DNA from 3 places in the Cupriavidus sp. 22TCCZM04-2 genome. Region 3 is predicted to be linked to each of the others. Evidence: predicted binding sites of a transcription regulator. Region 3 holds the regulator's gene; each other region holds the start of a gene.
What was found. The regulator FNR, encoded in region 3, switches genes on or off when oxygen is low (the NO sensors DNR and NnrR bind a similar motif). The targets are predictions, from matches to a motif close to TTGATNNNNATCAA.

Region 1 (10,131 bases), on a different contig from region 3:
GCTGTTCTCCAGCCATCCGCCGATCGAGCAGCGCATCGCCGCGCTGCAGTCGGCACGCTGAAATCCGATCCATCGCTGCGATCCGTCCGGGAATGCCACGACGGCACCCGGGGCGGACATCGCAGGCATCCTGTCAGGGGGCAAGAGATGCAAGCGAAGCTGTTGGACACGAACAGTACCGCGTGGCGCGCCGCCCTGGAGCGCTGTAGCCACGATTGCTATCACACGCCGGCGTGGATGAAGACGGCGCAGAACAGCGAGCGCGGCCAGGCGTTCGCCTTGCATGCGACGGATGGCGACCATGAATTGCTGGTTCCGTACATCCGTCGCCCCATCATCGGGGATCTGTGGGACGCCACCTCGGCCTACGGCTATGGTGGCCCGCTCGTGAGCACCGGGGCGCCGGCGAATTTCGCGGATGCGGCATTCTGCGCCGCGGTAGCGATGCTGCGCGAAGCCGGCTGCGTGTCTTGGTTCCTGCGGCTGCACCCGCTGCTCAATGCGCAATGGAAAAGTTCGCTGGGGCTTGTGCTCGAGCAGGGCCAGACCGTGTCGATCGACCTGACCAAGGCGCCCGAAAAGCACTGGCAGGAAACGCAGTCACGCCACAAGCTCGGCATCAACCGCGCCCGGCGCGCAGGCGTGACGGTGCGGCTGGACCGCGACTTTGACGCGCTGTCATGCTTCATCGACCTCTACAACGAGACCATGACGCGCCGCGGTGCGGCGGAGTACTACTTTTTCGACGTGCAGTACTACCGTTCCCTGGTGGAAGAGCTCGGCGACGACCTGCTGCTGATGGTGGCGGAGGAAGCGGACGAAGTCATCGGCGGCGCCCTGTTCACGCTGTCGCGGCGCTCGGGCATCATGCAATACCACCTGTCCGGGTCCGACTGGGACTACCGCCACCGCCAGCCGACCAAGATCATCATCCACACCGCCCGCGAATGGGGCCGCATGCATGGCTTCTCGCGGCTGCACCTTGGCGGTGGCCTTGGCTCCGCGGCGGACTCGCTGCACGAATTCAAGCGCGGATTTTCGCCCGACACGCATGTGTTCCGCACGCAGCGCGTGGTCGTCAACCGGCAGGCCTACCAGTCGCTCTCGGCGGGGCGCATCGCTTCGACCGGCGATCTCCATGGCTATTTCCCGGCCTATCGGCGGCCCGTCGCTGCCATGGCGCACGCGTGCAGCGAACTGCCCGAGCTTACTCCGTGACGCGTCCGCGCAGCGCTTTCACCTGGCTGCGCTGGCTCTTGCCTTCCAGGCGACGTTTGCGCGAAGCGAGCGTCGGGCGGGTCGGGCGGCGCGTGCGTGGCGGTGTCGCCACGCTGGCTACCAGTTCGTGCAGCCGCCGGATGGCATCGTCGCGGTTCAGTTCAAGGCTGCGATGCTGCTGCGCCTTGATGACCACCACGCCATCACGCGTGATGCGGTGGTCATGCAGCTGCAGCAGGCGCGCCTTGTGGTCCGGCGCGAGCGAGGACGCGTTCACGTCGTAGCGCAGGTGCACCGCGTTGGACACCTTGTTGATGTTCTGCCCCCCCGCGCCTTGCGCGCGGATCGCGGTGATGTCGTACTCGTGGTGGGGGATGAGGAATTCGCCGGACATGCGCGCATCATAACAAGGCGCATGTCCGGGCAATGCGGCTATGCAGCCGGCGCGATGTTCTGGTTCACGCGGAACAGGTTGTCCGGGTCGTACTTCTGCTTGATGCGAGCCAGGCGCTCGAAATTGGGCCCATAGGCCGCGCTGATGCGGCCGGCTTCATCCTCGGTCAGGAAGTTCACGTACACGCCGCCGGTCGCATAGGGCTCGGTGGCGCGGAAGAAGTCGCGCGCCCAGGCCACGCAGGCTGCGTCCTCGGCGGGACTTTCCCATCGCGTATGGACGTTCATGACATAGCGCGCATCCCGGTGGTGGTAGGCCGTGGCATCCGCGGCAACGCTGTTGGCCCGCCCGCCGACCTGCCCGATGAAGATCTCGGAGTGCGGCGAAGGCAGGCGGCCGGAGTAATCGATCATGGCATCGATGGCTTCGTCCGGCAGCTGCGTGAAGTTGTGCGATTTCCAGTAGTTGCGCGCGCCCGGCGCCAGCAGCGGGTCGAATGCCTGCTGCCAGGCCACGTAAGGCATGGCGCCCGTGTGCTCGCCGAGCACGGTGCCAAAGCTGCGCAACGGCGCCAGCAGTGGCTCGCCCTGCGCCGGATCGCCCGCGTAGAACACCGCCAGCACCACCACGTCGGTGCCGTGGGCGGCGGTCGGCAGGAACGGCAGCGGCGGCGCCTTGCGCAGCACGACCCAGATATTGAGGTCCTCCGGCATGGCTTCGGTGAACACCCGGTACTGGCTGAGCACAGCGCGCCCCTGCGCGGCGGGAAACACCAGCAGGCCGGCCAGGATCTGCGGTCCGACAGCGTGCAGCCGGAATTCGAACAGCGTCACCACGCCGAAGTTGCCGCCGCCGCCGCGCAGGGCCCAGAACAGGTCGGAGTGGGCCTGCTCGCTCGCGTGGAGGCGCTGGCCATCGGCGGTCACGACTTGCGCCGACAGCAGGTTATCCACAGTCATGCCGTACTTGCGCGTGAGCCAGCCGAAGCCGCCGCCAAGCGTCAGCCCGGCCACGCCCGTGGTCGAGTTGATGCCCAGCGGCGTCGCCAGCCCACAAGCCTGGGCCTCGTGGTCGAAGTCGGCCAGCAGCGCGCCAGGCTCCACCCAGGCGCGCCGTGTGCCGGTGTCGATATGAACGGCGCGCATGGCGGACAGATCGATGACGACGCCGTCATCGCAGAGCGCCTTGCCGGCAATATTGTGGCCACCGCCGCGCACCGCGAGCAGCAGGCCGTTGTCACGCGCAAAGGCCACGGCTGCCGCGATGTCGGCAACCCCGGCGCACTGCACCACCACGGCGGGGCGCTTGTCCACCATGGCATTCCAGATCGTGCGCGATTCGTCGTAGCCGGGCTCGCCGGACAGCAGTACCTTGCCGCGCACGGCCGTGCGCAGTGACGCAAGCAGGTCTTTCGACAGTGCAGGCATGGCGAACCTCCGCATCGACATCACGGGGCCGCCATGCGCAGGGGAAAGCGGGCGATGGCGGCCCGTCCAGGGGTTCAGCGACGCAAATTGCGCGCCATGTGCGCCGACGCACCGACTGGAGACGTATTGCGATGCGTGCGCGCAAAGGCCTTCCCACAATCAGGCAGAAGTGTTTCAACCGTGATGCACGGCGCGGGTTCCGGCAGCCGCGCCAGCGCGCCAAAACGATGCCGGGTGTGACGCCCCCTCGTCTCGGCAAGGATGGACAACCTGTTGCAGGCGCGACACGTGTCCGGCGCTAGCGCCACGTGTAGCCCAGGCCCACGCCATAGGTGATCTGGTTGCGCGTGCCGCGCTGGGCAACGATGGGACTGTCGGCCGCGTCGCCGGCCAGCCGCTGCGCATAAACCATGGCCCCGGCATACCAGTTCCTGTCGATCTGGTAGAGCAGCGCGAGCCAGCCGGTGTACTGCTCCAGCCCGCCCCCGGGGTTGTAGGCCGGCAGCCCGCTGGCGGCCGCATCGCCGTCGGTCACGCCGAAATAGGTACGGTTGAAGCTGTCGCTGACCCAGCTCGCACCGAGGCCGACGCCGGCATAGACGCGTCGATGCATCGGCACCCACGCCGAGGCGTTGGCGCTGACGCGCGCGCCGCCGTAAACGATGCCCGCATTCGTCATCACGTTGATGCCGCCGCGCAGCCGGAACGGGATCGCGCCTTCGTGCAGGTACTCGTAGCCGAACCAGCCGCCGGCCTCGACGGTCGTGTCGATCTCGTGGATGCGCGACACCACCGGGTCGTCGACACCGCTGCGCCCCAGGCGCAGCGACACCGCGGGCCCCCACTGCCAGCCGGTCAGCCCGCCGAAGTTGAATTGCGCGTAAGGGCCGTACCATTCGAGCAGCCGGCCGCCCGGGGTCACGTAGCGCACGCCGGGCACGACCCCGATGGTGCGGTCCTTGCCACCGGCGAACTCGGTGGTCGAGCCCACGCCGATGCCAACCATATTGGGCAGCGAGCCGGGCAGGTCCAGCGGCGATGCGGCGCTGCCGCTTGCGGACAGCGCCAAAGCGAGGGCCGCCAGGCCCGGGCCTGCGATACGCCGGATCCGTGCCCGCAGTGCTGTCCGCGCAGTGCGTGCCATGTCTCGCCCTCCCCGATCGAATACGCCGAATCAGGCGAATCTATCAGCACATAGGCGACGTGGACGCAGTCGGTGATATGAAAGTTTTCGGCCGCCGGCGCTGCCGGGCACCGTTGCACGGCGGCGTACCGGTCACTGGAATAGCGACTAATATGAAAGCGCGCCAACCGGCACCCGCTGCCCGGAACCAGGCGCGACGGTAAGGCGGACCGCCGCGCACCTGGTCCGCACGGGAGTGTGCAATGACAACCAGGCAGAAGCTGCACGCATGGACCGCCGCCGCGTGCATGGCGCTGGCCATGGCATCCGGCGTGGCCAGCGCGGACGAGGTTCCGCTCGTAACGGGCAAGCAGTGGACAGAGTCGACGGAGCAGATGAAGAAGGCCTATCTGGTCGGCATCGCCAATGTGGTGCAGGTCGATGTCGCCTACCACGCCGGCAATGTCCCGCCGGACTCGCAGACCATCGTGCCGCGCCTGGCGCGGGGCCTGAAAGGCCAAACGCTGGACTCGGTCCGTGACGGCCTGGACCGCTGGTATGCCGCCCACCCCGACCGCCTGCAGCGGCCGGTGCTCGAAACCATCTGGTTCGAGATGGTGGTGCCTGGACTGCAGGTCAAGAAATAAGGCGAGGCCATGAAACGACTTCAATGGATCGGCGCGGCGCTGGCGGTGGCCAGCGTGACCGCATGCACCGGCATGACGCCGCAGCAGCAAGGTACGGTTTCGGGGGCTGCCATCGGTGCCGCCGCCGGCGCGGGCATTGCGGCCATCGCAGGCGGCAGCGGCTGGACCGGCGCGGCCATCGGCGCGGTGGCGGGCGGTGTGGCAGGCAATATCAAGGGGCGCAACGAGCAGCAGCGGTACTGACCGCCGGGGCGGGCCACCGTCCGGCCACGGCACAGTCGGTCGCTGCGGCGATTCTTCCTGTCCGCGCGCGGCGCGTCGGGCCCCTTGTCGCTGCTCAGCGGTAACCGATCCGTGCCAGCAGCCGGATGCTCTCGGTCACCAACTGCTCGCTGCGCTCGACCACGCGGCGGTTGGAGGCGCACATCCACTGCATCCGCTCCAGCAGATCGTCGTTCTCGATCCACGCCGTCCTGCCTTGCGGCTCGGCCGGCCCTTGATCGTCACCGGCTTCCGAACCGGCCGGCATCCGCTCGTGCGCGGCAACGACGGGGGAAATCTTGCTCGCCATGGTGGTCTCCGCCCCTGGGACAACTGGAAGTCTTGGCGCATTGACGGCCGCCTGGGTATCCGGCGCCGTCCTACACGCAAGCCCGCATCGAGCCAGCCACGAGAATCGCCGCGCCGCACGCCAACCGGCATATTCCTGCACAGGGGGCGGCGGCGACACCCCTCCGCAGAGGCAAGAGACAAAAAAGAAGCGCGGACATGCCGCGCTTTCCAAATGTCCTGTCAGAAACGGGGAGCGTTCTGCAGGGAGAGGCCTCAGTGGCACTCTAAGTCCGCCCCCTTGTGAAGACAATTGAAACATCCTTAGGACGGAATTAAGCACCTTGCGGAAAGTGTCATAAACGGGAGCGCTTCGATTCGGTGCTTGCCAAGGCGCTGTCGGCCTGGAGGCGGAATGCCAGCCGGAACGCAGCGAGTCATTTCGGGAAATTTGGCGCGCCCGGCTGGGATCGAACCAGCAACCCCTGCCTTCGGAGGGCAGTACTCTATCCATTGAGCTACGGGCGCGCGGAAAGTGGTCTGGCACTGGCGGCAGGGTCTGCCACGGGTGCAACCGGTGCGGCGGGCGAATGCCGCCGCTGGGAAGTCGCATAGGATACCGCGTTTGCGCTGAGGCGTCCATGCGCGCGAATCCGGGGACATCGCCCAACGTCTCGGAACCGTCTCTTTCGGCCCAGCCATGAGGCCTTTGGGGCTATAATCGCGAGCTATTTCCGTCAAGACGCAGCGGCACCGCGTTGGCAAACGGGGGACAGTACTGAACCACGCAATCAGAAGGACCCAGACGTTCAAGGGCCCGATAAATCAAGCCGAGCGTGAGCGGCTGAAGGTTTCCTGCAAAACTGAGAGTTCTGTATGAGCGACGTCCAACACCAACACGACGAACACGAGTCTCCCATCAAGACGCCGAAGCAGCTGATCGCAGTGGTGATCGCTGCGTTCCTGGTCCCGATCATCGTGATCATCCTGCTGGTCAATTTTGTCGGCCACGGCTCCAAGGAAGGTGCCGGTTCGGTCACCACGGCGGAAGCCATCAATGACCGCATCAAGCCGGTCGCTTCGCTCGAGATCAAGGACGCCAACGCACCGCGCGTCTTCAAGACCGGCGAGCAGGTCTACAAGGAAGTCTGCGCAGCGTGCCACGCCACGGGCGCTGCGGGCGCGCCGAAGTACAGCAACGCGGGCGACTGGGCCAGCCGCATCGGCCAGGGCTTCGATGGCCTGCTGAGCTCGGTGCTGCACGGCAAGGGTGCCATGCAGCCGCGCGCCGGCACCACGCCGGACGACTACTCCGACTACGAACTGGGCCGCGCCGTGGTCTACATGGCTGACGCCGGTGGCGCCAAGTTCCCCGAGCCTCCGGCCCCTGCCGCCGCTGCTCCGGCCACCGCCGCGGCATCGGATGCCGGTGCCGCTCCGGCTGCCGCCGCCGCTCCGGCTCCTGCAGCGGCGCCCGCGCCCGCTGCCGCTGCGCCGGCTCCGGCCGCAGCACCTGCCGCGGCTTCCGCCGAAGTGGGCAAGAAGGTCTATGACCAGGTTTGCGCCGCTTGCCACGCCGCCGGCGTTGCCGGGGCTCCCAAGTTCGGCGACAAGGCCGCCTGGGCGCCGCGCCTGAAGGAAGGCATGGACGCCGTCCACAACTACGCGCTGAAGGGCAAGGGCGTGATGCCGCCGAAGGGCGGCTATGCCGGCCCCGACGCCGATGTGCTCGCCGCCGCCGACTACATGGCCAGCGCCGCCAAGTAACACCGGCCGCACAGACATAAAAAGCCCGCGACTGGATCGCGGGCTTTTTTTCGCCTGTTGGTTGCGCGCCGGGACCGGCGCCTCCGGATCAGACCACGCGGGAATATCGCGGCACGAACCGCACCGGCTGGGCGCCGTCATTGGCTGACGGCGGGGCAACGGGCGGCCTGGCAGCGTCTTCGCGCAGGTAACGGTCGAACACCATGGCAACGCGGCGCACGAGCAGGCGGCCCAGCATGGTGACCTCGATGCGGCCCGGCTCGCGACGAACCAGGCCGTCGGCGCCGAGCCGGTCGAGATCGGCAAGTTCGGCGGCAAACCTGCCTGCGAAATCGATGCCATGGCGTGCCTCGATCTGCGCGATGTCGAGCACGCCATTGCACATCAGCGCCCCGATGATCTCGCGGCGCAGGTGATCGTCGTCTTCCATCGTGAAGCCCCGCATGACCGGCAGCCGGCCGGCGTCGATTGCGGCGTAGTAATCGTCGAGCGTGCGCGCGCTCTGCACGTAGCGCCCCGCCACGGCACCGATCGCGGAAATGCCGAAGCCGAGCTGGTCATAGCCGGCATGTGTCGAATAGCCCTGGAAATTGCGCTGCAGCCGGCCCTCGCGCTGGGCCACGGCGAGGTCGTCGTCGGGCAGCGCGAAGTGGTCCATGCCGATGTAGACGTAGCCGGCGGCAGTCAGGCGTTCGATCGTGGAGACCAGGATATCGAGCTTCTCGCCCGCGCTCGGCAATGCGTTTTCGTCGATGCGCCGCTGTGGCTTGAAGACATGCGGCAGGTGCGCGTAGCTATAGACGGAGAGCCGGTCTGGCCGCAGTGTCAACACCCGCTCCACGGTAGCGTTGAAGCGCGCCGTGGTCTGGTGCGGCAGCCCGTAGATCAGGTCCAGGCTGACCGACCGGAACCCCAGTTTGCGCGAGGCGTCGACCACCGCGCGGGTTTCCTCGAACGGCTGGATGCGGTGGATGGCCTGCTGGACTTCCGGGTCGAAATCCTGCACCCCCAGGCTGACGCGGTTGAAGCCGAGTTCGGCGAGCAACGCCATGCGTTCGTAGTCGACACGGCGCGGATCGATCTCGATCGAGTGCTCGCCGTCGGCCGGCAGGTCGAAATGCTCGTGCAGCGATGCCATCACGCGTCGCATCTCGGCCGGGTTCAGGAAGGTCGGCGTGCCGCCACCCCAGTGCGATTGGAGCACCTGCCTGCGGCCGCCCAGGTGCGCAGCCGTCAGCGCCATTTCCCGGCCAAGGTAGCTCACGTACTTGGCGCTTCGCCCGTGATCGCGCGTGATGACCTTGTTGCAGCCGCAGTAGTAGCAGATGTTCTCGCAGAACGGGATGTGCAGATACAGCGACAATGGTGCCGGCGCGGCGGCGCGGCAGTCCGCCAGCGCGGCGTGGTAGGCCGATTCATCAAGGCCGCCATGGAAGCGGTCGGCCGTCGGGTAGGACGTGTAGCGCGGGCCGTTGCCGTCGATGCGGCCGGCCAGCGCGCGGAAATCGGAGAGGGCGCGGCGATCGATGGCCGCGGATGGCGTGGTGAGCGTGTGCATGGGGGCGGACTGACCGGCGAGTTTGACGACTCATGCTAGTTCCCCGACGCCGGTAAGGAATTGACGCGCGTCAAGCTCGACGGTCGCATGGCACGGCCCGCCCCCCTCGTCGGCGGGGGTATTTCGTCACAGTTCTGTCACACGTGCCGGATACGCTGCGCCCCGCATCTCCGGCAGCCACCGCCCGGACAGCCAGCCATCCCCTTTCCATGCCCTCGATCCTGCCTTGTTTGTCGTACCCATCGCTGCGCGGCGAAACGCCGCCCCCCTCCCCGCGCCGCCGCCAGCTGATGACCGCACTTGGCGGACTGGCCGCCGCGCCGCTGGCCCTGGCCCAGGCGCCGACGCGGCGCACCGTCGTGGTCGGCCATCTGCTCGACCGAAGCGGCGCCCAGGCCGACCTGGCGCGTGACTACCTGGCCGGCGCCAAGGTCATGTTCAACGCGGCCAACGCCGCCGGTGGTCCGGTGCGGATTGCGCATGTCGTGCGCGACGCAGATGCCGATCCGCGCGCGGCGCTCACGCAGGCACTATTGCTTGCCGATAGCGAGCATGCCGAACTGCTGTTCGGCCCCGGCGACCGGCTGTTGCCGGCCCTTGCGGCCTCGCCCGAACTGCACCGGCGCGGCGTGCAGATCGTGGCGCCGCTCTCGGGCCTGGCCCTGAACGCGGACAACGTCTGGTTCACGCGCGCCGACTACCAGGCCGAACTCGACACCGCCGTGAAGCAACTGCGCGACTACGGGCTGACACGGGTGGCGCTGGCGGTCTCGGCGGAGTTCGCCGCCTCCGCTACCGGCAACGGCGCCGCGTGGCTGGGGGCGCTCGAATCCACGATGGGCACCCGCGCGGTGCCGCTGGGCGGCAACGCGGACGCCGCCGCGCGCACCATCGCGGCGCAACGGCCCGGTGCCGTGATCGTGGCGGGTGACACGCTGGCCTATGCGAGCCTGGGCCGGGCCCTGGCCGCTCAAGGCTGGTACGGATTCCTGGTCGGCTTGTCCGCGGTCAGCCCAACTGTGGCGCGCGAAGTGCTCGGCGCGGGCTATCCGGGCGGCATGGTGCTGACGCAGGTTGCGCCCGGACCGCAGGCCGCCACGCTGCGCGTGGTCAAGGAGCACGTGGCCCGCATGAAGCAATACCTTGACGAGCCGCCCTCGCCCGCGACCATTGCCGGCTATATCGGCGCCGCCTGGCTGGTGCGCGCACTGGGTGCGTGGCGCGGCAATGGCGCTGTGGAATTGCGGCGCGCGCTGCAAGCTCGCGTCGATGTGGGCGACTTCACGCTCGATTTCACGCAGGGGCAGCGCGGCTCGCGCTACGTGCAGCTTGCTGCTTCAGGCACGCGGTAGGTCCAGGCGCGCGCGCAGGCCGCCGGCTTCACGCCGCGGCGTGCATCGTCCACGGCCTCACGCAGCACTCAACCGGGCGCCGTCTTGCCGCCATTG
Region 2 (10,131 bases), on a different contig from region 3:
GTCGCTCCGGCCCATGCATGGAATGCTAGGAAGCTGCCGCGAAGCCCAGTTGATGCATGTCAATCTATCGGGATTGGCCAGCGCCTGCCTTTTTCGGGATTCGGCCGTACCTTCAATTTGACATGCATCAATCCGCAATGGGTGGCCTGCTCTAGGATTTCCAACAGCATTTTTCCTGTCACCCAAAGGAGTCAAGGATGTCCGCGACCAACGACCCGACTTTTGAAATGATTCGCAGCGGCCATGAAGCGGCGCTGCGTGCCCTGATCCTGATGGAGGAGACCCGGCAGGCAATGCTGAAACTCCAAGTCAAGGCCCTGGAAGACGACATCAAGGGTGGCCAGCGCATGCTCACGGCCATGTCCGCTGCGCCCGACTGGAACGCCTTTCACGGCTTACCGACCAAGATGCTTGCAGAGCAAATCGAACGCAATGCGGAATTCGCCCGCGCGGCGGGCAAGCTTTCCGTCGAAGCGGCATCCGGCTTTCTTGAACACCTTCGCGCCGGCACGGAACATTGGGCCGCGTCCCAGCGCAACGCACTTGGCGCAGGTAGCGGTTTGACCCCGCCACTGACCGACCTCAAGGGCATCTTCGACAACGTCAGCCAGATCATGACGTGGCCGGTCGGGCAAGCAAGCCGCGAGCCCGCAGCCACTGCAGCGGGGAGCTGAACCCGTGCCCGTACAAAGGGTCGCCCTGGTGACCGGGGGAATGGGCGGGCTCGGGGAAGCCATTGCAATCCGCCTGCTGGCCGACGGCATGCGGGTGCGACTCGAATGGTGACCAGCATGCCCGCCGACATTCTAGAAAAGCATGTACTTCCCCAGATTCCGATGGGCCGGCTCGGCCAGCCTGAAGAAGTGGCGGCGCTGATTTCTTACCTGTGCTCACCGGAGAGCGCCTTTGTCACGGGCGCAAACTTCCCGATCAACGGCGGACAGCACCTTCAATGAAACCCAAGGAAGCGTTCCTGACAACTATCCCCGGGGGAACAGCGGCGGAATGCCCAACGGCTTCGGATGAGCCGGCATACCGGGACTTCGACCGACAGGTCCGCGCAGCACTGGCACGCGTCACCGGCGGCGTATCGCTGATTTCGCTTGGCCTGGCGGGTACGGACTGGCTGCTCCAGTCGGCGATTGCGCCGGGCAAGGTCACCCATGCGGTGGTCGAGGCAGGACGTCAGTGCCTGGCGGATGCCGTTAGCTGGCTGCCGTTCGCCGATTCGCCGCCCGCCATGACACCGACCGATTCGCGCTTCGCGGACAACGGCTGGGAGGCCTGGCCCTTCCGCGGCTGGCGCGACAGCTTCCTCCGTAATGAAGCATTCTGGCAGTCGCTGACCAGCGGCGTGAACGGCTTGTCTCGCCACCACGAGCGTCTGGCGGCGTTCTGCGCGCGGCAGTGGATCGACATGTGCTCGCCGGGCAATGTCTGGTGGATGAACCCCGCCGTCATTCGCGAGGCGCAACGCACCCGGGGCACGAATTTCATACAAGGTCTTCGGCACTGGGCCGAAGATTTCGCCGATGTGGTCGGCAACCTGCCAGGTACCGCTGCCCGGCCGCCCGCGTTGGCCTACCTGCCGGGCAAGGATGTCGCGGTCACCCCTGGCAAGGTTGTGTTCCGCAATGCGCTGCTCGAGCTGATCCAGTACGCCCCCACCAGCGCGCAGGTGTGGCGGGAGCCCGTGTTGATCGTGCCATCATGGATCATGAAATACTACATCCTGGACTTGCAGCCGCAAGACTCGCTGGTCCGCTACCTTGTCAGCCGCGGGCACACGGTCTTCATGATTTCGTGGAAGAACCCCGGGGAGGACGCTCGCGACCAAGGCTTGCAGGACTATCTGCATGACGGCATTCTTGCCGCCCTCTACGTTGCGCAGGCTCGCTGCGACGGCGCCAGCGTCCACATGGCGGGGTACTGCCTGGGCGGGACCCTGCTGGCGATCTGCGCGGCAAAGCTCGCGCGCGATGCTGACGGCGAACCGCTCGCGACGATCACGCTATTCGCCACCGAGACCGACTTCACCGAACCCGGCGAACTGGGCTTGTTCATCGACAAGAGCGCCGTGGACACGCTGGACGCCCTGATGTGGAGCCAGGGCTATCTCGATGGGCCCCAGATGACCTCGGCATTTCAGATGCTCAACTCCCGTGATTTGGTCTGGTCGCGCATGATGAGCGAATACCTGCTGGGAAAGCGCCTGCGCGCCAATGACCTCATTTCGTGGAACCGGGATACCACCCGCCTGCCCCACCGCCTGCATTCGGATTGCCTGCACAAGCTGTTCCTGTCAAATGAGCTGGCCGAAGGAAAGCTGTGTGTCGGCGGCCGCCCTGTCGCGCTGTCGGACCTGAACCGGCCAATCTTCATGGTCGGGACCGAGCACGACCACGTATCGCCGTGGCGCTCGGTCTATAAGCTCCACTTGTTCGCACGGACGGCCCTGACGTTCGTGCTCACGTCAGGCGGGCACAACGCGGGCATCGTCTCCGAACCAGACCATCCGCGGCGACGGTTCCGCATCTCGACGCGTGTGCCCGGCGCTCCGTACCTCAGCCCGGAACGGTTCCTTGCCGAGGCAGGGCACCACGCTGGCTCATGGTGGTCCGCATGGAGCGACTGGCTTGCCAGTGCGTCGTCCGAGCAGTGCCGCGCACGCGATCCGGCTCCGCATGCCCTGTGCGATGCACCAGGCAAGTACGTGCATGAGCGGTGATCGCCAGTGCCGGTGCCTGAACTGGCATCGGCCGGCCCTTGGCCTGTTTTAGTCCAGACGATAAGTCTTTCTATACTCCGGCATCGTCACCTGCCATCCCAGCCCGCGCTCCACGCGCTGGCGCATGGCATCACTGGCTTCCGGTTCGCCATGCACGATGAATATGCGCCTGGGCTGCGTCTGGAACCCATTGAGCCACGTCATCAGTTCGTTAGCATCGGCATGGGCCGACAAGCCATGGATCTGTTCGACCGCAGCGCGAATCGCCACGTCCTTCCCATGGATGCGCAGCTCGCGTAGCCCGCCCGCAAGCGCCGCCCCGCGCGTACCCGGTGCCTGGAAACCGGATAGCAGAATAGTGCAACGCGGATCCGTGCCGAAGCTGGCAAGGTGATGCACCACACGTCCGCCCGTAGCCATGCCGCTGCCTGCAAGAATGATCTTCGGCGCGTGATCCCGGTTAAGCCAGACCGATTGCTCCATGCTCTGCACCGGAATCGGCAGTCCGCACGCGGCTGCGCATGCGGCCCGGTCGATCCGCAGTTCATCGGGATGCAGGGCAAAGATCTGTGTCGCGTCGATGGCCATCGGACTGTTGAGGTAGATCGGGATATCGGGCATACGCCGCTCTTCGAGCAAGCGATGCAGGCAATACAGCAATGCCTGCGTGCGTCCGACCGCAAAGGCCGGAATGATCAAGCTGCCGCCACGGCCGAGCGTGCTGCCGACAACCTCAGCGACTGCATCGAGCGGATCTTCGTCCGGGTGAATGCGGTTGCCATAGGTGGACTCGACCAGCAGGCAATCGGCCTGGCGGATAAATTCGGGCGGCCGCATGAGAATATCGTTCTGCCGCCCGAGGTCGCCCGAGAACACGATGCGCTGGCCCCCGGCAAGCAACGTCACCGCCGCGGCGCCGATGATGTGCCCGGCGTGGTGAAACTCGGCTTCGATGTCGGGCGTCAGCGAGAACCGCGTGCCGAAAGGCTTCGGTTCCAGGCGGCGCAGCGCACGTCCCGCGTCAGCGCTGGTATAGAGCGGCAAAGCGGGGCGGTGGCGCGAGAAGCGTTTACGATTCGCATACTCAGCGTCCTCCTCCGCCAGCGCCGCGCTGTCCGGCAACAAAATGCCGCAAAGCTGCGCGGTGCCCATGGTGCAGAATACGGTCCCGCGGAAGCCGTTGCGCACCAGCAGCGGCAGATAGCCGCTGTGGTCGATATGCGCATGGGTCAGGATGACGGCATCCAGGGTGGCCGGGTCAACCGGCAATGGATCCCAGTTCCGCAATCGCAATGACTTGAAGCCTTGAAACAGACCGCAGTCGACCATGACACGGCTGTGGCCGGTGTCGAGCATGTATTTCGAGCCGGTGACTGAATCCGTGGCCCCCAGGAATTGCAGTTCCATGCATGGCTCCTGATCAATGAGACAACAGCAGCGGGACCGGGCACGCGTGCATCAGAGTCCTGGTCGTGCCGCCAAGTATCAGTTCGCGCACACGCGAGTGCCCATAGCCGCCGGCGACAAGCATGCCGGCACCCAGCACGGACACGCTTTCAAGCACCACGGTTGCGACATCTCCGGAAGTCTGCTCCGTACGCACGGCGGCAATGACGCCATGTCGCCTCAGGTACTGGCGCAAGCCCGCCACCGGTTCACTGTTGGCGTCGGGGCTTCCCTTCTCGTCCCAGACCGCAAGAATCGTTACCTTGGTCGCACAAAGCAGCAACGGCATGGCGTCCGCCACGGCTCGGGCCGCTTCACGGCTTCCATCCCATGCGATGACTACGTGAACACCATGCAACGGCACGGCATGGGGCGGCACCAGCAGAACCGGCCGGCCCGCGTTCAGCAGTACATACTCCGCGGTGCGCTGACTCGTGCCATCTCCGGCAGGCAGCAAGCCGCCCAGGACAATGATGTCGGCAACGCGCCCTTCCTGCGCCAGCACCCAGCCCAGCTCGTCTTCGACTACATGGTGAGTAAATGGCGTGCCATATGCCGTCTGGCTGACGGTGTCACCGAGCAGCTCGCCAGATTCCGCCGTTTGCAGCAGGCGCCTGCGGCGTGCATCTTCCGCGAAACGTGCAGCGTCGTCTCCGGCGCGAAAGAGCGGGTCCATGCGTATGCCGGTGGCACTGACACCGACCACGTGTCCGCCAAACCGCGCCGCGAGTTCCGCTGCCATCCGCACCCGCGCTTCGCATCCGGCCTCCGTGCCGAGCGCGACCAGCACTGTTCTGTAGTCCATGAACCCCTCCCAGGCAACCCTCTATCCAACGAACCTCGCGCGCAACACGCAGGACCTCCAGTGCTCAGTGTCCCCGCACGCACGCATGGCCTGCACCGCTGTCGATACCGACGCACGTGGCGTTGGCGGCCGCAAGAAATTCGGTATCGACGTGCAGGCACAACAGGACAACACGGCGCTCCACATCATCAGATGCCGGGCAGCCCCCTGCAATCGCAGGAATGAATGAGTAGTCAGGGCCATGTTCATCCCCATCAAGCCATCAATGCGAAAGCAGCACCGGCACGGTCATCGACTCGAGGAGCGTCCGTGTTACGCCGCCGAGCACCAGTTCGCGCATCCGGCCATGTCCGTAGGCCCCCATGACAATCAGGTCCGCCCCTTGATCCGCGGCGAACGACAACAGCATCTGACCTATATCGTCACCGCTTGCAACAGTGAGGTCGTGAAGCTTGGCCTGCACTTGATGCCGGGCCAGCCATTCGATCGCATAGCGCGGCGGCGAAAGCCATGGGTTGAGCGCCGTGTCCGGCTGGTTCCATGAGACCACGTCGACAGTCTTCGCACGCCGCAGGAATGGCAGCGCATCGTAAATGGCTCGCGCGGCCTCGCGGCTCCCATTCCATGCGACAAGGACATTCTTCCCCGGATGCGGAAACACCCCTGCATAGGGCACGACCAGCACCGGGCGGCCGCATTGCAGCACCACGGATTCGACGAAGTGATGTCCAGCGAAGGCATCCTTGTCATCAGGATTGTGCTGCCCTAGTACAAGCAGGTCGCCCCTGTGGGCCTGCGCGACCACGCTGTCCGCCGCAGCGCCCTCCGGCGCATGCCATTCGGTCGGGATCAGCAGTTCGTCCGTCGCGCCAAAGAATGCATGGCGTGCCACTTCGCCGATGTGCTTGTGCCATTCACGATAGGAATCAAGGTAGCGGTCCCCATCGACCAGATAGCGAATGGAACTGGGATCGGCATGGCCGATCGCAAGCAATCCGACCAGCGTTGCATGAAAGTCCTGCGCCAGCCTGATGGCGACGTGCAGCCGCTGGTGCATGCGGCGGCTGGCATCCAGGTGAACCAGGATGGTGGCATAGTCCATGAGCAACCTCCGTTGCGCGGTGTGATACGTCAGCATCTGCAATGTAGGTCGCAGCGCATCCGCGCAGTTGTCGCACGTCAAGACTCGCGATGGTGGCCGCCACCGAACCGTGATGCCCGTCCGGCTTGATACGCGTCAAGTCCTGCTCTGCCGCGGCATCTAGCCTTCAGATATCCGCTTCCATCCGCTTGCGCAACACACTGAGCGCCCAGGATCCATCGCCCTTGAGCAGGATTGCCCCCATGAGCCAGATTCTCTTTCCCGAGTCCGTACCGGCGTATTGCCCGGCCGGCCCAAGCCTGCAGTGCCCGGCGCAGATCGATGGCGCGGCCGCGACATTCGAAGTGACGGCGGAAGCATTGGAGGACCATTTCGGTGCTCGATCGTATCTTTATGAAGACCTGGCATCCGCATTTTCGGCGCATCGCGGTGCCATCGAGAACGTCGCGCGGGGCGTGTTCGAGATGACTGGCGCCCATAACATCGTCCTGCATAGCGGCCATTTCAGGTTCTCCGCTTAGGGCCAATGCTGGCTCACCGATCGCCATGCCCATCGAACCGCATTGGTCACCACGTGCGCACGTCGGATTCCCCGACAAATCGCGGGTGGTCCCTGACATTCCTGCCGAACAGGATCTGACGCATTCCGCTGCCCCCGCCGTCCCCACTTGCCGGCAAGGCACCTTGGAACGAGCGTGCACTGTGCTGGCCCGCGGTTCGACACTGATCCTCCTGTGTCTGGCAATTTGCCGTGCGGCATACGGTGCAGGACCTTCGGCCGCCTCGATCCCATTGCCGGCAAGATATGCGCAACAGGTGGCACGGATCGGGCATGAGGGCAGTATGGATGGTGCGGGCCGCGGCGCGCGTCAAGCGCAGATGCCCGTTGGCGTCGGCGCCTGCGCCGCGCTCAAGCGGCAGAATGCGGGGCGTCAGTCGGCGCCGGCACCGGGCGATTCCGATTCTGCAAACCGCCATGCATATGCGCCGCCAACAAATGGCAACGGCGTCGCTTACTTCAGTGGGAGCGCGGATCCGGCGCAGTCCATCGACATGCGCGACGTCGCCGGCCTCTACAACCTCTGCCTGGCTTTTGCCGGCAAGCAGCGGGCATGGATCGCCGGAGTGAAAGCGAATATCTACAGCGCCAATGGCACGCTCGTATTCCAGGCGTATGCCGACGGTCCGTTCCTCTTGCTCCGGCTAACGCCCGGTCGCTATCGCCTGGTCGCCGAATATGATGGCAAAGTGGTCGACACGGTCCTTCGAGTGCCCCGGCATGGCGCCGCTGCGCGCATGCTGTGGTGGCCCGACCTGGCCAGCCTTGTCGTTTGAATGACTTCATTGCGAAGCGATGTCCCGGCGCGGAGTGCCACTCGTCATCATGGATTTTACAAGGCCGCTCCAAACGTCCGATCCCATGCTTCCCTGACCGGAGGAAACCACGATGCCCATCACTAGGAAGACGCTACGGTCAAAACCTGTGTCAACGGCGCCAGGACTTGTCGGTCTGTTGTACCACCTAGTCCATGCGACATCGCAAGGGCTGCTGGAACCTGAGCTGGCCCGAGATCTGGGGCGACTCATCTACAGCGAGATCGAGATGCTTCAGTCAGCCTCCACGCCAAGCCGCGTCGACCTGGACCTCCTGCGTGAAGCCGCCTCGAGATTCGAAGATACCGTCATGCAGGCGCGCAGCTCCCTGCTGATCGACGCGAAAAGCCGGATCCTCGATCCGGTTCCTGCCCGGATCCATGCAGATCTGGTTCAACCCATGGGCGACTACTCGCCTCGACTTGCCGCCAGTGGAAAGGGATCCCTCGTGGCACAGGAAGCATCGGCTGTGAAAGAGTCGTGACAGGTCCGAATTTTGAGAACACATCGCATTGCTGGAGGTACCGCCATGGAAGATTCGCCCTTGCCCGACACGCAGCGCGGCGCCGCTGCACGCAGTTGGCAGGCCTGGTTCCCGCCCGCGCAGTGGCTGCTTCATTACCGGAGCGAATGGCTGCGACATGACGCCGTCGCCGGGGTCACATTGGCGGCCTATGGCATTCCGGTATCGCTGGCGTATGCGTCGCTGGCAGGGGTGCCCCCGCAGTACGGGATCTACTGCTATCTGGCCGGAGGGTTGGCCTACGCCTTGTTCGGCTCATCGCGGCAGCTCGCAATCGGCCCCACCTCGGCCATCTCGATGCTGGTCGGCGTCACCATCGCTGGCATGGCACAGGGGGATCCCGCCCGCTGGGCTTCGATTGCCGCGCTGACGGCACTGCTGATTGCTGCCATGTGCGTCCTTGCATGGCTCTTCCGGCTGAGTTCGCTGGTCAACTTCATCAGTGAAACAATCCTGCTCGGGTTCAAGGCCGGCGCGGCACTGACGATCGCCCTGACCCAGTTGCCGAAGCTGTTCGGCGTCAAGGGCGGCGGAGAGTTCTTCTTCGAGCGCATTGCCATCCTTGCGCAGCAACTACCGCTGACCAACCTCTCGGTGTTCGGCTTTGGCGTAGCGGCGATTGCCGTGCTGCTGCTTGGCGAGAAGTTCCTGCCGGGGCGTCCGGTCGCGCTGCTCGTTGTCGTGGCTTCGATCATGCTGCTGACGCTGACGCCGCTCGGAGGGCTGGGCTTCAAAGTCGTTGGCGCGCTGCCGCAAGGCCTGCCCGAACTGCGCTGGCCAGGCCTGCGGCCAAGCGATGTGGACGGGGTCATTCCCCTTGCCTTCGCCTGCCTGCTGCTCTCGTACGTCGAGAGCGTGTCGGCTGCGCGCGCGCTTGCGCAGGCGCATGGGGATGAGGTCGATGCGCGGCAGGAACTGCTCGGTCTTGGCGCGGCGAATCTGGCGGCCGGCCTGTTCCAGGGTTATCCCGTTGCGGGTGGATTGTCGCAGTCTTCGGTCAACGACAAGGCCGGGGCAAGGACACCGCTGGCGCTGTTATTCGCGTCGGCAACGATTGCACTTTGCCTGATGTTCCTTACCGGCCTGCTTGCCAATCTGCCCAACGTGGTGCTGGCCGCCATCGTGCTGGTCGCGGTCAAAGGCCTGGTGGATATCCGCGAGCTTCGCCATGTATGGCGCGTGAGCCGCTTCGAGTTCATCGTCTCGATGGTTGCGTTCGTGGCTGTCCTGCTGCTCGGCATCCTGAAAGGCGTCATTGTGGCCGTGCTCGTGTCGATGCTGATGATTATCCGGCGAGCGGCACACCCGCATGTCGCGCTACTTGGGCGGATTCCGGGAACGCGCAGTTTTTCCGACATGGAGCGCAACCCGGACAATGAAGCCATTCCGCAGGTGCTGATATTCCGTGCGGAATCGTCGCTGCTGTACTTCAACGTCGAACATGTCCGCTCGGTCGTGTGGCAGGCGATTCGCAGCGCCGCGCTGCCGCTGCGGCTGGTGGTCTGGGACCTCTCGGTTTGTCCCGTGGTCGACCTGGCAGGCGCCCGCATGCTGGCGACCCTGCAAAAGGAACTGCAAGCGGCCGGCATTGGGTTGCGGCTGGTCGCAGCGCACGCTGTAGTGAGAGACATGCTGCGCGCGGAGGGATTGGAAGAGCGTGTGGGGTACTTCGGACGTCGCATCTCGGTTGCGGAAGTGATCGATGAGTTCCGCGCATCCACCGCGCAAGAAACTCCCGTCGCAAGGGCTACAGCGTTGGCAGGAACGTAGCGCGCATCGTTGCGGGCCGCGCGTGCGCGCGCGGGAGAGTCCGCGGGCCCCGCATGGCGGGCGCCGGCGTTAAAGAAGGAAAGCGTCATGAATAAACCAGAAAGACTCCAGCACCTGGCCGCCGCGCGTCGGGAACCCACGCACTACCTGACTGCCGACGAGCGCGCAGCAAAGGGACGAGCGCTACGCGATACTGTCCCTCGCGGTTCGCAATCCGGCTGGCAAGCACCGGAAGATCGACCCGATCCGATCAAACTGCTGAATGAATCCAACGCCGGGCGGATCCTGGACCTGGTTCCAATCCGATACGGCCGAATGGCGGCATCCCCGTTTGCGTTCTACCGCGGATCGGCTTCGCTCATGGCGGCCGATCTTGCTACCGC
Region 3 (10,131 bases):
AAAAATGGGCACAATGCCCATCATTCGCCCATCCTCTGGGAGGATGACTTTTTGAATAGACTTTAATTATACGCAGATTATGTCCAAAAGGCAAAAGGGCATGTATCGGCGCCTGATCAGGCCCCGGCAGTGAATGGCCGCCGGGGCTGCCGCTTAGCGGTTACCTCGGTTACCGCCCCGGTTGCCGCCGCCAGCACCGCCGGCGCCACCGCCCTTGCCGCGGCCCGAGCGATTGCCGCCGCCCTTTGCAGCCTTCGGCATCACATTGCCGTTGACATCGCCGCCGCGGCGCTGAGGCCGGCCCTGGCCACCAAGGCCCGCGCCACCCGCACCGCCGCGCCCGCCGCCAGCGCGTCCGCCACCCTGTCCGCGCCCGCCACCCAGATTAGCGGCGTGCGACGTCAGCACGGTGGGACCATGGCTGATATAGCCCATCGACGTCCGCATAGGATCGGGTTGGCCACGGCCCGCACCGCCCTTGTCGACCCGCGGCAGGCCGTCCATACCGGTATGCATGGGCATGCCGGCAATTGCCGCCTCGGTGCGCTGCTTGCGCCCACCGACCTTGGTCATGCCCTTGCCACCCTGCTGCTCACCCCTGCCCGGCACCTTCAGGCCGATGGCATCCATCATCGTCCTGACTTCCGTCGCCTCCAGCTCTTGCCAACGCCCGCGCTTCAGGCCGCGCGGAAGCAGGAACTGCCCGTAACGCGTGCGAATCAGGCGCGACACCGTCAGGCCCACCGCTTCAAACATGCGGCGCACTTCACGGTTACGCCCCTCGGTCAGCGCCACGTGATACCACTGGTTCACGCCCTCGCCACCACCATCCGCAATGCGCAGGAAATTGGCCTCGCCGTCATCGAGTTTGATGCCATGGAGCAGGCGCTGGCGATCTGCTTCCGCCAGCTCACCCAGCGTACGCACCGCGTACTCGCGCTCCACGCCATAGCGGGGATGCATGAAGCGATTGGCAATGTCGCCCGACGTCGTAAAGATTAGCAGGCCTTCGGTATTGAAATCCAGGCGGCCCACCGCGACCCACTTGCCGGTTTTCATGCGCGGCAGGCTGTCGAACACGGTCGGGCGGCCCTCGGGATCCGACTGGCTCACGATCTCGCCGGCCGGCTTGTGGTACAGCAGCACGCGCGGAGGCTTGGAAGAAATCTTGCGATGAATCAGCTTGCCGTTCACCCGGACCTGATCGGCCGGCAGGATCCGCTGGCCGATATGCGCGGGCAATCCGTTGACGGAAACGCGGCCCTGCAGGATCAGCTCCTCCATTTCGCGGCGCGAGCCCAGGCCGCCTTCAGCCAGGACCTTGTGCAGCTTAGGCGCATCGTCGTCCGCGGACAGTTCGCGCACCGGCTTAGCCTTGGTGCGTGGGATGACGGTGTCTTCCTGGTCGTACTGATCCGAGATAACAAAGCGGAACAGGTCTTCGCTGCTCGCGCCCGCCTTCTCGGGACCGGCCGGCCCCTTCCGTTGCGACTGACCACCCTTGCGCGGGCCCTGCTGCCGACCCGCCGACTGGACATCGCCTTCCGGCGTGGCCCGGGCAGTGCGCTGGCCCTGCGGCTTGCGCTTGCGGCCCGCCTGCTCGCCCTTGTCGCCGCGCTCCTGCCCAGCTTGACCGCCTTCCCGGGCCGGCGCATTTTCCGCCCTGATCGGCTTGCGCTTGCCGCGGCCACGCGGGGCCGCACGCCCGCCGGGTTCGCCGGCAGGCCTGCTCTCGCCAGCATCAGCCTGGGCGCCAGACTCGGCTCCTTCGGCGCGATTGCCGTCTCGATCCTGCCCGCCCTGCCGGCGCGAAGCCACCAGGTTGCGCAAGCCGCGTCTCAGCCCCTTCCGGCGCGGCGCCGTATCGGTGCCTGACCCGGATTCTGCTGCGCCGTCGGCAGCCGGTGACCCGGCTGACCGGGTGTCTTGTTCAACGGAATCAGACAAAGTATTCACTATCGGATGTTGCATATTGTTCAGTTGGGCACGCGCTCATCATCATGCTCGCTCGCGTGCGGCGGCACAGTATCGTCGCCGGATGAATTGCCGCCGTCCTGGTTGCCCGGCGCGCTTTCGGCATGGAAGCCATTTGCCTCGGTCACAGCCGACGCGAGATCTGCCACCTGCATGGCGTCGGCGCTGGCCTGCGCGACGGCCCCAGCCTCGTCAGGAGGTTCGTCGCCAGCAGCCGGCTTGGCGGCATCGGACGACTCACCGGCCGGCGTAACCGGCTCCGGCTCAGGGAAGGCCTCTTCGTCGCCAGCCACCGGCAGCGCCGTTGCCATCTCTTCAAAATCGATCGCCTGCTGATCCAGTAGCGCCGCCTGCGATTGCGCCTGGGCGTCTTCGAGCGGAGGCAGTTCGTCCAGCGTACGCAAACCCAGATCGTCCAGGAATGCCTTGGTGGTCGCATAGAGTGCCGGTCGCCCCGGTACATCGCGGTGGCCGATGACCTCGATCCAGCTGCGGTCTTCCAGTTTCTTGACCACCTCCGTGCTAACCGTCACGCCACGGATTTCCTCTATGTCACCACGCGTTACCGGCTGACGATAAGCAATGATCGCCAACGTTTCCATGACGGCCCGCGAATACTTGGGGGGCTTCTCGGGATTGAGGCGATCGAGGTATTCCCGCATCTCAGGCCGGCTCTGGAAACGCCAGCCGCTGGCCAGTGCCACCAACTCGACCCCGCGCTGGCGCCAGTCCTGGCGCAACTCATCAAGCAGGACCCGAACAGTGTCCGCGCCGACATCGTCTGCAAACAGACGGCGCAGGTCGCTCACGCGCAAGGGCTCCTGCGCACAGATCAGCGCAGTCTCGAGGACGATCTTCGCCTCTTGGGTATTCATGTTGGGTGTGCAGCCTGTCTTTGCACCTGCTCAGGGACGAATCCGGAGCCCTGGACATTGTGGATTTAACGGTGCGATTGCCACCGCCATCTCATCGCGCAGCAAACCCGAAAGCGTTTCGCTTCGAGACCGTGCACCTTCTTTTGCTTCGATTTGCCGGGTGTGTTCCGGCAGGAGATTGCCCGGTCACCGGCAAGTACCAGTGCACGAACCTCTTGCACGCGCCCACATGGGCGGACATGGCTTCCGGCGAACGTCCGCCTGGGCCGCAAGAAAAACGAATATCGGGATCAGGGCCAGCAATGACCGCACCACGGTCGCAGAGCCAGCCGGACTTTTGAACAGATATTATGAACCGGATGGACTGCGGAAGGGTTCGGCGCCGAAATGTCGGCTTGTCCGAAACTCCGGACGCCCTTTTTTTGGAAGGGCTGCCAGGCGCCGCTCGGAAACACGCCGCGCGATACCGCAATGCAGGCGATTGTATGGCATTCCCGCATCCGCCTGCAACCACCGCGCACTCCCGCGCCTTCACGGTGGCGTCAAAACACCAGGCAAAAACCATGCTCGGCCAGCGAATGTGGCAATAACACCGCTCGACCGATTCCCAGGCCGCCGAAGACCATGACCGCCAATCCAGCTCCCATCCTGACCCAACGGCGGCGAGCCCAAGCGCGCAGCAGCCCCGAAAAGCTGGATAGCGCCAGCAAATTCGGTAGCGTGCCAAGCCCGAAGGCGCCCATTACCAGGGCACCCGAGGGCGCATTACCGGCCAGTAACGCGAGGGCAAGCGCACCATAGACCATGCCACAGGGCACGAGCCCCCACGCCAAGCCCATGCCGTAGCGGCGCACCAGACCACCGCTTCTCGCCGCCGTGGCCGGAGTTTTGCGGCGAAGCCGGCCGAAGCTTCCGGCAACGGCGGTCCCCGCGCGCGCGCCGAACCGTTCCAGCCACACGATGGAAAACGCTTCGCCGCGTAGCAGGCGCCAGCCAGATACCAGCAGCAAGGCGCTCCCGGCGCCAAATAGCCAGCGCTGAACCGGCAGGTAATCCTGGCGCCAGGCCGTCGCCCCCACCGCTCCAAGGATCGCACCGAGCAGCATGTAAGTGGAAATCCTGCCCACATGCATCACCAGCAACTCCAGGAGCCAGTCTTGGGGGCGCCGCACCACGGCAATCGGCACGTCCACGGCGCGCTGCTCGACTGCGAGGGCAACGCCACCGCACATGGCAGCGCAATGAAAGCCCCCCAGCAAGGCAAGCATGAAAACACTGAGAAGCACACCAAAAGTCAATTGCAACTCCCTACCGCATCACATCGCGCGTTAAAATGCATGCATTGCGCCCTCGCCGCTCATTCCTTGCAGGTTCCAATTGCTAACATCCATCCCCGTCACCGAGATGTCGCCCCGTTGCTCCACTTGCGGCATGGGGCAACTGTGCCTGCCGGTGGGCATGAGCCAGCAGGATCTGCAAAAGATGGATACCCTGGTGCAAGAGCGCGTCCGTGTCCACAAGGGCGAAACCCTGTACCGCATGGGCGATCCGCTGACTGCGGTTTTTGCCATTCGCTTCGGCACCCTGAAGACGCATGTCACCACGGAAGACGGCCGCTCGCAAATCACCGGCTTCCATTTGCCTGGCGAAGTGGTCGGCCTCGACGGCCTGGGTGAAATGCAGCACGCCTCGGATGCCACCGCGCTTGAAGACACGGAAGTATGCGTCGTACGCATGGCCGATCTTCAGACGCTGTCCATGGATCTGCCATCGCTGCAGCAGCAGTTCCTGCGACTGATGGGGAAGGAAATATCGCATGATCAGCTCATGCTCGTCACGCTGGGGTCCATGCGTGCCGAAGAGCGACTTGCCGCGTTCCTGATCAACCTGTCAGAACGTCTGTCCGCACGCGGGTATTCGTCGACCGAGTTCGTCATGCGCATGAGCCGGGAAGAAATCGGCAGCTATCTCGGATTGAAGCTCGAAACGGTCAGCCGCCTGTTCTCACGATTCGCCGAGGCGGGCCTGATCCAGATCCGTCAACGCCACGTCAAGCTCGTCGACATGGAAGGCATCAAGCAAGTCTACAGCCGCTCCTGCTGAGGCCGTCTGACCGCCTTGCCTGGCAAGACGGTCCGCTTCAGCCCAATCACTCCAGCTCGTCCGTTTCGCTGAGCTTCGTCGGCATGGTATAGAGCGTCAATCCGCTGGACAACGCGCAGAATACCCAGGCCAGCAAGAACCCGATCGTATAAATGGCCTCGCGCGAGGCCTCGATCGGGTGGCCGAAGAAATTCAGATCTCCGGGATCCACCACCGAAAACACGGTTGCCGTGGCCACCCCGGCCATCAGGAACGCCGGCCACAGTACCCACATCAGCCAGCGCAGCCTCATGGCCGCCTCGCTTGCGGTGCCTTGGCACTGCCCGGGACCCCTTCTGCTTTCTCGACGACCAGGCCGTGCCGGGACACACCTTCGACTACCGGCCGGTCAGGATGGGTAGAAGCCAGCCAGATGGTTACGCCGCAAGCCACTATGGCCAGCAACGGGCCGCTCATCAGAAGCCACGGCCACGGCTCCTTCCACCACGGATTGCTTTCTTGCATCGTCTTGCCCCCTTCGTCGGCGCCTCACCGAGGCGCTCGCGGTTGGTACGGCGCAGCGCCGATGCGCTGCACCGCCCTTAGCATCACAAATTGCGCGGCACGATGAAACTGGTAGATTGCCTGATTTGCGCACTACCTTGCCCCGAACCTTCGCTTGTCACCGTCACGCTGATCTTGTGCGTACCCTGCGCGGCATCGTCGATCGGCACGCGAATCCGGATCGGCACCAGCTTGTTCGACGTCGGCGCCAGGGCCTTCGCGTCGGGATCGTACTCGACCGTCAGGTTCTTCAGATCGTCGCTTTCGGCCTGCACGCTGATGCGCATGGGTGCCTCGGTGGTGTTGATCAGTTGCAGTCGATAGACGTTCTCAATCCAGCGTCCATCCACCTCACGCCCCAACGCCCCGCGATCGCGGATGATGTCGACCTTCAACGGCGTGCGCAGCGCTAGCGACACCACGAAACCCGCTACCATCACCAGCCAGATGACCGAGTAGATGATGGTCCGCGGCCGCACGAGCCGCTTGCGCGCCACCGCGGCTGACAGCGCCTTGCGCATGGCGTTCTCGGACGTGTACCGGATCAGCCCACGCGGGTAGTCCATCTTGTCCATGACCTGATTGCAGGCATCGATGCAGGCGCCGCAGCCAATGCACTCGTACTGCAGCCCGTCACGGATATCAATGCCTGTCGGACACACCTGCACGCAAATGCTGCAGTTGACGCAGTCGCCAAGCCCTGCCTGATGATGATCCACCTTGCGCGACCGGCTCCCGCGCGGCTCGCCGCGCCCGACGTCGTAGGTGACCACGTAGGTGTCGCGGTCAACCATCACGCTCTGGAATCGCGCATACGGGCACATATACTTGCACACCTGCTCGCGCATGAAGCCCGCATTGCCCCATGTCGCGAAGGCGTAAAAGAGCATCCAGAACGCCTGCCACGGCCCCAGCGAGAAGCTCAGGACCTGACCGCCAAGCTCGCGTATCGGCGCGAAGTAGCCAATGAACGTGAAGCCCGTCCATAGCGCGACCAGTAGCCACAGCGAGTGCTTGGTCGCCTTCAGGCGAAATTTGCGCAAACTCCACGGATCGCCGTCCAGACGGATCCGCGCGAAGCGGTCACCTTCGACATGCCGTTCGATCCACATGAATATTTCGGTGTAGACCGTCTGTGGACACGCGTAGCCACAGAAGAGCCGCCCCGCAATGGCCGTGAACAGGAACAGCGCCAGCGCGGAGATCACCAGCAGGACGGCAAGATAGATGACATCCTGCGGCCAAAGCACCAGTCCGAAGATATAGAACTTGCGGGCGCCAAGGTCGAACAGCACGGCCTGTCTGCCATTCCATTGCAGCCAGGGCGTGCCGTAGTAGATGAGCTGGGTCAGGAGTACCATCCAGACCCGCCAGTTGGAGAACGCGCCCGTCACCGAGCGCGGGTAGATCTTGCGTCGAACCTCGTAGAGCGTTTCGTCGGAGGTTTCGACAGGCGACGACGCCGGCCCTTGCGGGCCGGCCGTGCGGGCCAGAGGTTCTGTCCCGGGGGCGTTCATGCGCGCGCTCCTTCAGACGCCATGGCGCACCCCGTGCCTGAGTCGGTGATCATTGCCCTGAGCCTCCGGTATTGGAAAGCCCCCAGACATAGGCCGTCAGCATGCGGATACGCTCGGGAGTCAGGATCTCTTCGTGCGCGGGCATGTGGTTGTTGTGACCCTTCAGGATGGCCTCGACAATACTGCCTTCCGAACTGCCATACAGCCACACGTTATCGGACAGGTTGGGCGCGCCGAGTGCCTGATTGCCCTTGCCGGTCGCACCATGGCACGCAGCACAGGTGGACTTGAACGTGCTCTCGCCGCGCGATGCCCGGATCGGGTCGAACGACAGGCCCGACAGCGATCGCACATACTGCGCCACATCCGCTGCGAGCTTGCCGTCGATGGTCGAGGCAAACGACGGCATCACGCCATTGCGGCCCTTCGTGATGGTCTGCTGGATCGTCTCGGGTTCACCGCCATAGAGCCAGTCGTGGTCCGTCAGGTTCGGAAAGCCGCGGCTGCCGCGTGCGTCCGAGCCATGGCATTGCGCGCAGTAGTTCAGGAACAGGCGCTGGCCAATCTCGCGGGCCTGCGGGTCTGCCGCCACCTGCTTGACGTCCATATTCAGGTACTTGGCGTAGACATCGTGCTGCAACTTCTCCTGTGCCTGCTGATGCGCGGCCAGTTCGCCTTGCGTCGAAGTCTTCAGCACGCCCGCATACGAGCCGAGTCCAGGATAGAGGACCAGGTAGACCAGGCCGAAGATGCAGGCCAGCAGGAACATCCACATCCACCAGCGTGGCAACGGGTTGTTCAGCTCGCGCAGATCGCCGTCCCAGACATGGCCGGTGTCATCACCGGCGTTGGCAACCTTTGTGACCTTGCGTTGAGAAAAAAGCAGCCACACGCACCAGACGATGCCGACGAGCGCGATGGCAGCGATGTAGTAGCTCCAGAAATCGGAAAAGAAATCGCTCATGACTAGGTATTCCGGCTCGATGTTGTGTGGGTCTCGTCAGGCAGTGCGAACGGCAGCATGGCGGACTCCTGGTTGGCGGCTTGCCGGCCATTCGACCAGGCCCACCAGCAAATTCCCAGGAATACGACCATCGACACGATCGTGGCAAAAGCGGTCAGCATCGCCATGACTTACTCCTTCGCGGGCGCGGCTGCGGCTGCGGCTGCGTCCACGCGCACATTGCGACGGTTGGTGCCCAATCCTTGCAGGTAGGCGACCAGCGCATCCTCTTCGCTCTTGTTCTTGAGCTCTTCAGGGGCCTTGGCGATTTCCGCCTCGGTGTACGGCACGCCCAGTCGCACCAGTGCGCGCATGCGGGCCTGGATATCATCGGTCGGCAGTTGAGCCTTCTCGAGCCACGGATAGGACGGCATCACCGATTCCGGCACGACATCGCGCGGATTGCGCAGGTGAATGCGTTGCCAGTCATCGGAGTAGCGGCCACCGACGCGCGCGAGGTCGGGCCCGGTGCGCTTGGAGCCCCACAGGAACGGATGGTCGTAGACCGATTCACCCGCCGTCGAGAAATGGCCATAGCGCTCGGTCTCGGCCTGCAGCGTACGGACCTGCTGCGAATGGCAGCCGACACAGCCTTCGCGGATGTAGATATCACGGCCCATCAGCCGAAGCGGCGAATACGGCTTGATCCCGACATCGGGCTTGGTGGTGGAATGCTGGAAGAACAGCGGCACGATCTGCACCAGGCCGGCAATGCTGACCACCAGGATCGTGCAGATGATCAGCCAGCCGATGTTCTTCTCCAGCGTTTCGTGGGAAAAGAAGCTTTGTTTTTCGGACATCGTTTCTATCCTGATGGATCAGTGGGCAGAGGCAGGAATGCTGGCCGGGATCGGCGCATCCACCGCACGCTTGCCGATGATGGTTTTCGCGACGTTATAGGCCATCAGCAGCATGCCGGACAGGAAGCAGATGCCGCCCAGCAGACGGATCAGGTAGAACGGGTACTTGGCCTTGACCGCTTCAACGAACGCGTAGGTCAGCGTGCCGTCGGGCTGCGTGGCGCGCCACATCAGACCTTCCATCACACCGGCAATCCACATCGAGGCGATATAGAGCACCACGCCGATGGTGGCGATCCAGAAGTGCCACTCGATCAGACGAACGCTGTACATCTGCTTCTCGCCGAACAGGCGAGGAATGAGGTAATAAAGCGAGCCGATGGAAATCATCGCCACCCAGCCCAGCGCGCCCGAATGCACGTGGCCAATCGTCCAGTCCGTGTAGTGCGAAAGCGCGTTGACGGTCTTGATCGACATCATCGAGCCTTCGAACGTGGCCATGCCATAGAACGACAGCGCCACTACCAGGAACTTCAGGATCGGGTCGGTGCGCAGCTTGTGCCAGGCGCCCGACAGCGTCATGATGCCGTTGATCATGCCGCCCCAGGACGGTGCCAGCAGAATCAGCGAGAACACCATGCCCAGCGACTGTGCCCAGTCAGGCAGCGCGGTGTACTGCAAGTGGTGGGGGCCGGCCCACATGTACGTGAAGTTCAGCGCCCAGAAGTGGACGATCGACAGGCGATACGAATAGATTGGCCGTTCCGCCTGCTTCGGGATGAAGTAGTACATCATGCCCAGGAAGCTGGTGGTCAGGAAAAAGCCTACGGCGTTATGGCCATACCACCACTGGATCATGGCGTCCTGCACGCCGGCATAGGCGGAATAGGACTTCCACATCGACACCGGCATTTCAATGTTGTTGACGATGTGCAGGATGGCGATCGTCAGGATGTACGCGCCGAAGAACCAGTTGGCAACGTAGATATGCCGGGTCTTGCGCTTGACGATGGTGCCGAAAAAGACCACGGCGTAGGCCACCCAGACGGCCGTGATCAGCAAGTCGATCGGCCATTCCAGTTCGGCGTATTCCTTCGAGCTGGTGATACCCAGCGGCAGCGTGATAGCCGCCGCAACGATCACGAGTTGCCAGCCCCAGAACGTAAAGGCAGCAAGCGGACCGCAGAACAGGCGCGCCTGGCAGGTACGCTGCACGACGTAGTACGAAGTCGCAAACAGCGCGCTGCCGCCGAAAGCGAAGATCACCGCATTGGTATGCAGCGGTCTCAGTCGGCCGAACGACAGCCATGGCGTGT

Region 1: a site for FNR is predicted at 8,744-8,757, ahead of hemN (oxygen-independent coproporphyrinogen III oxidase). Genes of this name have one in related genera too.
Region 2: a site for FNR is predicted at 6,207-6,220, ahead of AC3FKG_RS04150 (universal stress protein). Genes of this name have one in related genera too.

Annotation. Positions count from the first base shown of each region.
Region 1 is NZ_JBYOJS010000005.1:104,037-114,167, forward strand. It holds gene htpX (protease HtpX) at 1-61, shown strand, start outside; gene AC3FKG_RS10540 (GNAT family N-acetyltransferase) at 163-1,218, shown strand; gene arfB (alternative ribosome rescue aminoacyl-tRNA hydrolase ArfB) at 1,208-1,612, opposite strand; gene AC3FKG_RS10550 (FAD-binding oxidoreductase) at 1,651-3,039, opposite strand; gene AC3FKG_RS10555 (MipA/OmpV family protein) at 3,338-4,183, opposite strand; gene AC3FKG_RS10560 (hypothetical protein) at 4,426-4,809, shown strand; gene AC3FKG_RS10565 (YMGG-like glycine zipper-containing protein) at 4,819-5,052, shown strand; gene AC3FKG_RS10570 (hypothetical protein) at 5,147-5,380, opposite strand; tRNA gene AC3FKG_RS10575 (tRNA-Arg) at 5,811-5,886, opposite strand; gene AC3FKG_RS10580 (c-type cytochrome) at 6,235-7,125, shown strand; gene hemN (oxygen-independent coproporphyrinogen III oxidase) at 7,214-8,683, opposite strand; gene AC3FKG_RS10590 (ABC transporter substrate-binding protein) at 8,893-10,035, shown strand; gene AC3FKG_RS10595 (UvrD-helicase domain-containing protein) at 10,104-10,131, opposite strand, start outside.
Region 2 is NZ_JBYOJS010000002.1:167,318-177,448, forward strand. It holds gene AC3FKG_RS04125 (hypothetical protein) at 198-674, shown strand; partial or broken gene AC3FKG_RS04130 (SDR family oxidoreductase) at 771-956, shown strand; gene AC3FKG_RS04135 (PHA/PHB synthase family protein) at 953-2,728, shown strand; gene AC3FKG_RS04140 (MBL fold metallo-hydrolase RNA specificity domain-containing protein) at 2,777-4,135, opposite strand; gene AC3FKG_RS04145 (universal stress protein) at 4,149-4,979, opposite strand; gene AC3FKG_RS04150 (universal stress protein) at 5,242-6,081, opposite strand; gene AC3FKG_RS04155 (DUF1488 family protein) at 6,324-6,602, shown strand; gene AC3FKG_RS04160 (hypothetical protein) at 6,628-7,416, shown strand; gene AC3FKG_RS04165 (hypothetical protein) at 7,595-7,939, shown strand; gene AC3FKG_RS04170 (SulP family inorganic anion transporter) at 7,985-9,748, shown strand; gene AC3FKG_RS04175 (DUF2252 domain-containing protein) at 9,836-10,131, shown strand, end outside.
Region 3 is NZ_JBYOJS010000006.1:117,755-127,885, forward strand. It holds gene rluB (23S rRNA pseudouridine(2605) synthase RluB) at 154-1,971, opposite strand; gene scpB (SMC-Scp complex subunit ScpB) at 1,977-2,849, opposite strand; gene AC3FKG_RS11905 (sulfite exporter TauE/SafE family protein) at 3,392-4,147, opposite strand; gene fnr (fumarate/nitrate reduction transcriptional regulator Fnr) at 4,227-4,952, shown strand; gene AC3FKG_RS11915 (hypothetical protein) at 4,999-5,244, opposite strand; gene AC3FKG_RS11920 (FixH family protein) at 5,241-5,456, opposite strand; gene ccoG (cytochrome c oxidase accessory protein CcoG) at 5,540-7,012, opposite strand; gene ccoP (cytochrome-c oxidase, cbb3-type subunit III) at 7,062-7,976, opposite strand; gene AC3FKG_RS11935 (cbb3-type cytochrome oxidase subunit 3) at 7,979-8,143, opposite strand; gene ccoO (cytochrome-c oxidase, cbb3-type subunit II) at 8,147-8,815, opposite strand; gene ccoN (cytochrome-c oxidase, cbb3-type subunit I) at 8,834-10,131, opposite strand, start outside.